DNA from 2 places in the Paenibacillus uliginis N3/975 genome. Region 1 is predicted to be linked to the other one. Evidence: predicted binding sites of a transcription regulator. Region 1 holds the regulator's gene; the other holds the start of a gene.
The links. The regulator Rex, encoded in region 1, represses fermentation and respiration genes when NADH is low (regulators of the CRP and FNR family bind a similar motif). The targets are predictions, from matches to a motif close to TTGTGAAATATTTCACAA.
Positions count from the first base shown of each region.

Region 2: the regulator Rex is predicted to act here: its motif matches at 2,265-2,282, upstream of pflB (formate C-acetyltransferase).

Region 1 is NZ_LT840184.1:3,798,388-3,804,081, forward strand. Features, by position in the region: gene B9N86_RS17920 (hypothetical protein) at 1-105, opposite strand, end outside; gene B9N86_RS17925 (cell wall elongation regulator TseB-like domain-containing protein) at 349-867, opposite strand; gene B9N86_RS17930 (amidohydrolase) at 896-2,197, opposite strand; gene B9N86_RS17935 (redox-sensing transcriptional repressor Rex) at 2,184-2,837, opposite strand; gene dinG (ATP-dependent DNA helicase DinG) at 2,883-5,694, opposite strand, start outside.
Region 2 is NZ_LT840184.1:3,959,723-3,965,416, reverse strand. Features, by position in the region: gene adhE (bifunctional acetaldehyde-CoA/alcohol dehydrogenase) at 1-2,093, shown strand, start outside; gene pflB (formate C-acetyltransferase) at 2,364-4,625, shown strand; gene pflA (pyruvate formate-lyase-activating protein) at 4,702-5,439, shown strand; gene B9N86_RS18805 (extracellular solute-binding protein) at 5,614-5,694, shown strand, end outside.

The sequences.
Region 1 (5,694 bases):
CAGTGGATTCTGAAGAGCCATTTGCCGATACAGAAACCAACCGCCAAAAAGCACCGATGCCGATATAACAACCGTCAGAACGACAGGAACAATGCGTAGTTTCAATGTATTTCCTCCTTGTTATATGATGTATATTATTGATGTATCACGTTTGATACATCAATAATACATATATCTATACACACGAATCCGCCTCGTTAATACAAATATGAGTATATCACATCTTATATACTTTTTTCATTCGAGTCTGTGAAAATATTTAAAACTATTTTATCAAGATTTTTTGTAAACGCTTACACATAATCTTGTCATTTAACACTCCGCCTATTGATGGAGTGTTAAATTTTGTTATTGATTGGGTAGAATAATGTCTTCACCGATCTGACTTCCATCCTGAAACCGATAAAACCGGTATTTCGTCTCATTGTTTAGATGGTATAACAGATGCCATGCGTATTCTCCTTCATACATACCTAGAACAAGTCTTTCGATTACCGAACCAGGCAGGTCACTCTTGATCTGATTACGCATTTGAGCTTCCGATATACCACCGCTCAGAGGTTCGCTGTGTACAGCTTCGGCTCCATCCAGTGGTTTATTCTCTTCCGTAAACTTCACCCATACGATGATATCCTGGTTTTCCGTATCCTTACCGGTAACGACCCAGTAAATGCTCTCTTTATCCCATACCGATTTATAAGTTTTGTCTTTCTTCATCAAACCGCCATATTGCTGAGCAGCCTTGATAGCCGCGTTCTCTTCCGACCATTTACCAGACATTACATTTGAATAATAAATCTGAATAAACAGCAATATGAGCAGAAAACCGGAAATGCTGAGAAGTATCCACTTCGTTTTTTTCTTCAATCTGCGTTCCTCGCTCCCTTGTTATTCCCTAAAGGGTCAACAGCCGCTCGAACGCACTTTGGGCTTCACGGCGAATCTTTTCTTCATCCAATGTAAGGCAAATTCCGTTTTTGACGACCTGCTTACCATCTACCCACACATGCTCCACGTCCTTGGCACTCGCTGAATAAACCGCATGCGAGATAAAGTCCGTATGTGGCAGAAAATGTGCCTGATCGGTATTTAACGCGATAAAGTCCGCTTTCATTCCGGGAGCCAGCGTCCCAACACCGTCTAAGAATAATGATTTCGCTCCATATTCTGTTCCCATACGAAGTGATTCAACAGCAGGGACTGCTGTTGGATCGCCACTGACACCCTTATGAATAAGAGCAGCGAGTCTCATTTCCTCAAACATATCCAAATTGTTGTTGCTCGCAGGACCATCCGTACCCAGTGATACGGTAACTCCTGCTTTAAGCAGTTCCGGTACCCGGGCGACACCGCTTGCCAGCTTCAGGTTGCTTCCCGGATTGTGGGATACCGCTACCTTATGAGTCGCCAAAATCTCAATCTCTTCATCCGTTAAATGAACTGCATGCGCAACAAGCGCCGGGCGTGAGAAGACGCCAAGTTTTTGAAGATGAGCTACTGGCCGCAACCCGTAATCCCGAACATTCTGTTCGACTTCAGTTACTGTTTCTGACATATGGGTGTGAATTGGCAAATCCAGATCGTAAGCAGTCTGCACAAACTTTTCGATGTAATCCGGAGGACATGTGTAAGGCGCATGAGGCGAAATCATCGTTGTGATACGTCCATCAGCTTTACCGTGCCAGTCCTTCGCAAATGCTGTAGCCTCCTTCAGCTTGTGATTCTGAACATCTGGAGGACACAAACCGATTACACCGCGAGTAAGTACCCCCCGCATACCGGACTGCTCAGTCACGGCTGCTACCTGATCCATATGATCATACATATCGAGGAAGGTCGTCGTGCCGCCTTTCAGCATTTCGATCACAGACAACGAGGTACCCCAATATACATCATCAGCTGTAAACTTCGCTTCCATCGGCCACATTTTCTCCTGCAGCCATACCTGAAGTGCCAGATCATCCCCGTATCCACGAAGAAGCGACATAGCCGTATGACCATGCGTATTCATAAGACCAGGCATGAAAAACAGATGTGTGCCGTCGATAATCTCCATATTTTCCTCAACCTTCGGTTGTTCTTCACCGATATAGGTAATGAGATCGTCTTCGATGACCATATATCCGCGCAGAACCGGCTTTTCGTTCTGAAGTACAGCAAAGGTTCCGTTTTTAATCATCCATTTACGCTTCGTCATGATCGGCATCTTCCTTTCCGTTATCCAAATAATAAGCCAGACTCTGCAAATCCGTCGTGAAGTCAGCTGTATGAATCCGGATGTGCGGAGGAGCTTTCAAGATCGTTGGCGCAAAATTCAGAATCGCTTCAATACCGGATGAGATCAGTTTATCCGCCACATCTTGTGCTTCGACATCAGGAACGGTAATAATCCCGATCCGGATTCCGAACTCCTTAATAGTCGCCGTCAATTCTTCCATCGATTGAACGACTAAATTGTTGATTTTAGTGCCGACTTTGGGAGTATATGCATCGAATATAGCTACAATCTTCATATTATCTTTCAAAAAAGCGTTGTAATTGGAAAGGGCGTGTCCAAGATTACCAGCACCCACAAGCACTACATTAATCTGCTGGTCCAGTTTAAGAATATGACGGATTTTCTCGATCAAATAAGAGACGTCATAACCTATCCCTTTTCTGCCAAAATCTCCAAAATAGGCAAGATCCTTGCGGATTTGCGCCGGATTTAGGTCGAGCTTCTGTCCAAGCTCCTGTGAGGACACCGTTGCAACCTCACGAAGATGAAGTTCGTTCAGATAGCGTAAATATACGGGCAGTCTGCGAACCACGGCCTCCGAAATTTTATCCGATTTCATGCATGCTCCCCCTAATGATAAACTCAAAATAAATAACTTAAATTCTTATTGTATCGCCTCGTCCCCGTGAAGCCATTCCGCAATGCGGGGAACCATCTGCTCTGTCCGCATATGTTCCATTTTCGGGCCAGGCAGTGAATATAAAAAGTATTTTCCGTAATAAGATTCAATCACACGGGTATCATAAACAATCACAATACCCTTGTCTTGAGCTGTTCGCACAAGACGCCCGAAACCCTGCTTAAAGCGAATAACCGCTTGAGGTACGGATAGTTTCATGAACGGATTTTTCTTCTGCTGCTGCAGTAACTCGCTCTTCGCTTCGACAAGGGGATGGTTGGGCGGTTGAAACGGTAGCCTTACGATAGCCAGGCATGTCAGCGCCTCTCCCGGAATATCGACCCCTTCCCAGAATGAGCTTGTCCCAAGCAGCACCGATGCGCTGCTGTCCTGAAACCTTCGAATCAGCTTGGTTCGGCTTGATCCATCCATCCCTTGTCCGAGTACGGATATATCACTGGATGACAGAACTTCCTTGAGCGGATCATACACCTGGCGCAGCATACGGTACGAGGTAAACAGTACCAGCATTCGTCCATGAGTTGCCTTAGCGGCATCTGCAAGTGATTGAACGAGTGTACTCACAAAGTTCTGATCTCCCATGGTCCCCTTAACGCTTGGGAAATCCCTTGGAATTAATAACAGTGCTTGCTCACGGTAATTAAACGGTGACGGAAGCTGCACGGTATTCAGCTGCCCCTGATCTGAAGCATCCTGCAGCCCAAGATTATCGATCATATACTGAAACGATTTATCTATAGATAGAGTTGCAGAAGTGAGAATGATACTTCTTTTTTTATCGAAGAACAGCTCTTTCAACTGCCCGCTCACATCAACTGGCACGGCAAACATCTGCAGCGATTTACTGCGAAAATTACCGTTCGCCTCCATCCAGTAAACCACGCCTTCATCGTTCAGAGTCATGAAAAATTTCAGATTCTCCCGGTGCGCAGCCAAGTCCTTAAAGAGGCCGTTAATATCCGTAATCAAACTGTCTGCTCCATAATCATTCAGTTCTTCCCGAACCTCAGATGTTAGCATGTCTCCTTTGCGAACGACATCTCCCAAGGTGACGTGAATCTGATTCTCTAACTCCGTCAAACTTTCCCAGTCTTTTGGCTTCTTGGATGGTGACAGTCGGAGCGTAAATTGTCCTGCATCCCCCGCAGAAGCATCTCCGCGTTCAGGAAGAAGTCCGAACAGAAGGTCACTGAGCCGATCCCAGCTCTCCTTGACAGTAATTAGATCAGGGTATAGCCGGTCAATGACTACCGTCCATTCCCCCGCCTTTTCGTGCGCCGACGTTTGAAGCAGTTGACGGAGTGCTGGCAACTGTCCATTGCGGCTGTCCTTGTAGAGACGTGTAAGGGTGTGTACCACCGTAAAATACTTCATATGGAGCCCGAGATGCTTCCCCGCCACATCTTCCAAGTGATGAGCCTCATCAATGACCAACCGCTCATACGACGGCAACAGCTGATGATTCGCTTTTACATCGGTAAACAATTTGGAATGGTTCGTAATAACCACATCCGCAATACCCGCTTCATGCTTCGCACGGTGGTAGAAACACTTTCGGAACCATGGGCAAGCCCGTCCCAAGCAAGAATCGGAATCGCTAGATACCGTTTCCCAGAAGTCCCCACCGCGTCCACCAAGGTTCAGTTCCTCATCATCCCCGGTTTCTGTCTGTGTCAGCCATATGATCATTTGGGCTGCAATGATGATATCCTCTTTAGGTGTGTTGAAATCTCTTCTATTTATTTTATGTTCAAATTTTCTCAAACACAAATAATGCTGTCTCCCTTTGAAGACGGCGGCCTTAAATGGAAACGGGACTACCTTAGTGAGTAGCGGGATATCCCGTTCACGAAGCTGTTCCTGAAGGTTGATTGTATGCGTGCTGACCATTACCTTCTGTTCCTGTTTCACACTTTGGTATATGGAAGGAAGCAAATATCCAAGTGATTTCCCTGTACCGGTCCCAGCCTCAATCAGGAGATGCTTGTCATCCTCTAGTGCATTCATGACCTCTTCGAACATAATGTCCTGGGCATCCCGACTTTCATATTGAGGAAGTGTCTCACGTAAATTATTACGTACCTGGCTCATATACTGTTCAAAGGATAGCTCGGCTAGCGGATTAACCTCTTCTTCATCTCGTGCAGGTGTCATATCGGTCCAGTCCTCGATCGCCAGAGCAAATTGACGAAAATACGTGTAGTTGTCCGGATCCTGAATCGCCTGATTTTCCTTATCAGCCCGCATTCCATCGAAGAACCAACTCAAATCACTGTCCTCAACCGCAAAAAGATCGCTCAAACGCTGTATCGTAAGCAGCGGAAGTTGATCAAGCTCTTCCAGACATTTCAGCAGCGCATAGGCGGTAGCAAGCGCATCGCTGTCCGCTTGGTGTGGGCGGTCATGCTCCAGGCCGAAATAGGACGACACCATCCCCAGCTGATACGATGTCAGTGAAGGAAAGCATATTTTCAAAAAATGTATCGTATCGAGTATCCGCCCGCTGAAAGGTAAATAACCACAACGGTCGAGTGCATTTTGCAAAAAATTAAAATCAAAGGCTACATTATGCCCCACAAGTACAACATCATCGAGCATAGGTACCAGTTCCATCATCATCTCTTCAAGGGAGGGTGCTTCAGCTACATCTTGATCCGAAATACCTGTCAAACCTGTAATAAACGGTGGAATCGGAATCCCGGGATTGACATAAGAGCCGTACACTCGGGAAATGCTGCGATCTTCATCAATGATGGCCAGCCCCACTTGAATGATT
Region 2 (5,694 bases), 160 kb from region 1:
GCTGTATTCAATGGATTGACGAACCGTCTATGGAAAAGACCAATGTCCTGATGAACCATCCTGATGTAGCTTGCATTTTGGCTACAGGCGGATCGGCCATGGTAAAAGCAGCGTACAGCTGCGGGAAACCGGCACTCGGTGTAGGACCCGGGAACGTACCTTGCTTTATTGAAAAAACGGCCAATCTTGATCAAGCGGTCAATGACCTCATTCTCTCAAAAACGTTTGACAACGGCATGATCTGTGCATCGGAACAGGCTGTTATTATAGAAGAAGCTATTTTTGAACAAGTGAAGAAAAAAATGATCGCGAGCGGCTGCTACTTCGTGAACAAAGAAGAAGCGGCGAAGCTGACCGCAGGTGCAATAGTGGCAGAGAAGTGCGCGGTAAACCCTGCAATCGTCGGACAGCCTGCTGTGAAGATCGCTGAAGCATGTGGAATTGAAGTTCCGAAAGGAACAAAAATCCTGGTAGCTGAGATTGAAGGCGTGGGACCGAAGTTCCCGCTATCAGCTGAAAAGCTTAGCCCGATCCTGGCCTGCTACAAAGTGAAGACAGCAGATCAAGGAATTGACCGTGCTGCTGAAATCGTTGCTTTTGGCGGTATGGGTCACTCGTCAGTTATTCACTCGAATAACGAAGAAATCATCAATAAGTTCTCGGACCGTATGCAAACTTGCCGGATACTCGTGAACCAGCCTTCGTCACAGGGTGGTATTGGTGACATCTACAATACAAACTTGCCGTCGTTGACCTTGGGCTGCGGATCGTATGGTCGTAACTCGACATCTTCGAACGTGACCGCCGTCAATCTCATCAACGTGAAAAGGGTGAACCGTCGTACCGTGAATATGCAGTGGTTCAAAGTACCGAACAAAATTTATTTTGAAAAAGGATCAACCCAGTACCTTGCCAAAATGCCGGATATCACACGTGTTGCCATTATTACTGACCCTATGATGGTGAAACTCGGCTATGTAGAAAGAGTTGAGCATTATCTTCGTCAGCGTCAGGTTCCGGTTGCCATCGAAGTATTCTCTGAAGTAGAACCGGATCCATCAACAACTACGGTTCAGCGCGGTGCTGAAATGATGAAGAGATTCCAGCCGGACTGCATCATTGCCCTTGGCGGTGGATCTCCGATGGACGCAGCAAAAGGGATGTGGCTGTTCTATGAATATCCGGACACTGATTTCAACAATCTGAAGCAAAAATTCATGGACATTCGCAAACGGATTTACAAATTCCCAAGACTTGGTCAAAAAGCGAAGTTCGTAGCAATCCCAACAACATCGGGTACTGGTTCGGAAGTAACTTCATTTACGGTTATCACCGATAAAGAGCATGGGAATACGAAGTATCCTCTGGCAGACTATGAGCTGACGCCTGACGTGGCAATTATCGATCCAGAGTATGTGTACAGCTTGCCTAAAACAGCAGTTGCCGATACGGGTATGGACGTTCTGACACACGCAATTGAGGCTTATGTATCTGTAATGGCCAACGACTATACAGATGGTATTGCAATCAAAGCTATTCAGCTTGTATTCCAGTACCTTGAGAAGTCGGCACTGACTGGCGACAAACTGGCTCGTGAAAAAATGCATAACGCATCGACACTTGCTGGTATGGCTTTTGCCAACGCATTCCTGGGCATCAACCACAGCCTTGCTCATAAATGGGGCGGTCAATATCATACCGCACATGGACGGACCAATGCGATTCTGTTGCCTCACGTCATCCGTTACAATGCCATGAAACCGACGAAGTTTGCTGCATGGCCTAAATATACCCACTTCGTAGCAGATGAAAAGTATGCAGAGATTGCCCGCATTCTTGGATTGCCGGCTCGCACAACCGAAGAAGGCGTGAACAGCTTGATCAAAGCGATTCGCGACCTAAACAAAAAACTTGGCATTGAGGAATCGTTCCAGCAGCTCGGCTTTGATCCGGCAGACTTTGAAAGCCGGGTGGAGTACTTGGCAGACCGTGCATTTGAAGACCAATGTACAACTGCGAATCCAAAACTGCCTCTCGTAACTGAGCTCGCAGATGTGTATCGCAACGCGTTCTACGGACGTTTTGACAGCTAATATAGATAGATAAATTGTAAGTGAATCAGCGTGACAAATATCACCTTGTTTGTGATATTTGTCACAGCTGTTTTCAGTTAACGGGACTACAATTAAAGTGTAAAAACAATCTCAGATAATAACTCTTACAGTTTAGCGGCTCGGAATGTAGCCGGGGCTTCACACCCAACATTGTGAAATGTGTCACATTTTATTGATCTGGGATGGTGGACATGAGAAAGATATACTATAAACTCATGCCTCAACAACAGAACATGGAGGGATTTAAAAATGTCGGTGATTGAAAAAGAAATTAAAGACATGCAGTCCGGTTGGAGAGGGTTCAAAACAGGAAAATGGAACAGAGCAGTAGATGTTAACGAATTTATTGCGCTGAATATTGATCCTTATTACGGTGTTGATGATTTTCTGGTTGGTCCTACAGCGAACACCAAAGCATTATGGGACATCGTATCGGACCTGACAAAAAAAGAACGGGAAGCGGGCGGCGTGCTGGATGTGGATGTAAACACTCCTTCTACAATTGTTTCGCACCAGCCAGGTTACTTGGATAAAAGCAAAGAACAAGTCGTCGGGGTACAAACCGATGAGCCATTCAAACGTTCCATTCAGCCGTTCGGCGGCATTAAGATGATGATCGACGCATGTAATGCTTATGGATTTGAACTTCCGCAAGGCATCGTTGATATGTTCACAAACATTCGCAAAACCCATAACCAAGGGGTATTTGACGCTTATACTTCCGAGATGCGGGCTGCGCGTAGAGCCGGTATCATTACAGGACTTCCCGATGCATACGGACGTGGACGCATTATCGGCGACTATCGTCGGATTTCACTATACGGTATTGATTTCTTAATTAAAGATAAAATGAAAGAGCTGGACAGTCTCGAGGTTGATGTGATTGACGAGAATGTGATTCGTCTTCGTGAGGAACTGTCAGAGCAAATTCGTGCATTGAAAGAACTGAAACAAATGGCTGAAATGCACGGCTTTGATATTTCTAAACCGGCAGCAACAGCAAAAGAAGCATTCCAGTGGCTGTATTTCGGTTACTTGGCAGCTATTAAAGAACAGAACGGTGCAGCGATGTCCCTCGGACGTGTATCTTCATTCTTGGATGTTTACATCCAGCGTGATCTGGCTGAAGGCACATTGACCGAAGAAACAGCACAAGAACTGGTTGACCATTTTGTAATGAAGCTTCGTATCGTTAAGTTCCTGCGTACACCGGATTACAATGATCTGTTCAGCGGTGACCCAACTTGGGTAACAGAATCCATTGGCGGTATGTCAATGAACGGCGAAACTCGTGTAACGAAGAACAGCTTCCGCTTCCTGCACACACTCTACAATCTTGGACCTGCACCTGAACCAAACCTGACTGTACTGTGGTCAGAGAAGCTGCCTGAAGGCTTTAAGAAATTCTGTGCAAAAGTATCCATCGAAACGAGCTCCATTCAGTATGAGAACGATGATCTGATGCGTCCGATCTACGGTGAAGACTACGGTATTGCTTGCTGCGTATCGGCTATGCGTATCGGTAAACAAATGCAGTTCTTCGGAGCACGTGCAAACTTGGCTAAAGCGCTTCTGTATGCTATTAACGGCGGCCGTGATGAAAAATCCGGTGTTCAAGTTGGTCCTGAGTTCCCTGCTATTACTGCAGAGACCCTCGACTATGAAGAAGTAATGAAACGCTTCAAGCCGATGATGGAATGGCTCGCGAAGCTGTATATGAACACGCTGAACGTAATTCACTATATGCATGATAAATATTCCTATGAGCGTATTGAGATGGCGCTGCATGACCGTGATATTCTGCGCACGATGGCATGTGGTATCGCCGGATTGTCGGTAGCCGCTGACTCCTTGAGTGCCATTAAATATGCTAAAGTGAAGCCAGTTCGCAATGAAAATGGCATTGCTGTTGATTTTGAAATCGAGGGCGACTTCCCTTGCTACGGAAACAACGACGACCGAGTTGACAGCATCGCTGTTGAACTGGTTGAGACTTTCATGGGCATGATCCGCAAACATAAAGCTTACCGTGATGCACTGCCAACACAGTCCGTACTGACGATTACTTCGAACGTGGTATACGGTAAGAAGACGGGTACTACTCCAGATGGACGTAAAGCGGGAGAGCCATTTGCACCTGGTGCAAACCCAATGCACGGACGCGACAAAAAAGGTGCGCTTGCTTCCTTGAGTTCGGTAGCAAAACTGCCTTATGAAGACAGCCTGGACGGTATCTCGAACACCTTCTCAATCGTGCCAAAAGCACTCGGTAAAGAAGCTGCTATCCGTGAGACTAACTTGGTAGCAATGATGGATGGTTACTTTGGCAGCAAAGCGCATCATTTGAACGTTAACGTATTTGATCGTGAGCAATTGATGGACGCTATGGAGCATCCAGAAAATTATCCGCAATTAACGATCCGTGTATCGGGTTATGCTGTAAACTTCATTAAATTGACTCGTGAGCAGCAGCTGGATGTCATTAATCGTACTTTCCACGGTTCGATGTAATACGGCCGGATAAAGTATATAATTAAATGACCAAACTTTGCTTATGACAAAGCGGATACAGAAAGGATGACATCATATGATTAAAGGCCATGTGCATTCCATAGAAACGTTCGGAACGGTGGACGGTCCGGGTATCCGCTTTGTGCTCTTCATGCAAGGATGCTTGTTAAAATGCCAATACTGTCATAACCCGGATACGTGGGGCTTGAATGAGGGGAATGAAATGTCGGTGGATGAGGTGCTCTCTGAAATCGAACCCTACCTTCAGTACTATCGTTCTTCCGGTGGCGGACTCACCGTATCAGGCGGAGAGCCGACCCTACAGTTTCCATTCGTTACTCAGGTGTTTAAGGAGGCGAAGCGTCGCTGGAACCTTCACACGACACTGGATAGCAACGGATACAATGAACCGGAGAAGATTCGTGAACTGCTCGAAAATACCGATTTGGTACTGCTCGATCTCAAACACATCAACGATGAGAAGCATATCGAACTGACAGGAAAATCAAATGAGCGTACCTTGAAGATGGCGCGGTGGCTCTCTGATAATGGCCGTAAAATGTGGATCAGACACGTATACGTGCCTGGAATTCATGAGCAGGAAGAAGATTTACTTGAACTCGGACGTTTCATTGGCACTTTAAACGGTGTAGAGAAATTTGAGATTCTTCCATACCACCAGATGGGTGTGTATAAATGGGAAGCTTTGGGTAAAGTTTATCCACTGGAAGGCGTACCATCTCCGACAGAAGAGGAAGTAGCTCGCGCATATCGGTTGATTGAGGAAGGCAGAAGGCAGACACAGATGGTGTAATCAGTTATAAATATTATCTTATATGACAAAAACCTTGCTATTTATGGCAAGGTTTTTGTATTTTATTAGAGGATTTTACCCCTCTTTAAGATAATTAACGATCTTACTTAAAATGAAATCGCTTTCTATAATGGGTATATAACATAAATAAATTTTTGGGAGGGTCAAACAATCATGAAGAAAAAGAGCCTTGCATTGCTAATGTCACTGCTTCTAGTCACTTCGGCTTTTGTGTCTGGTTGTGGCGCAGACAAA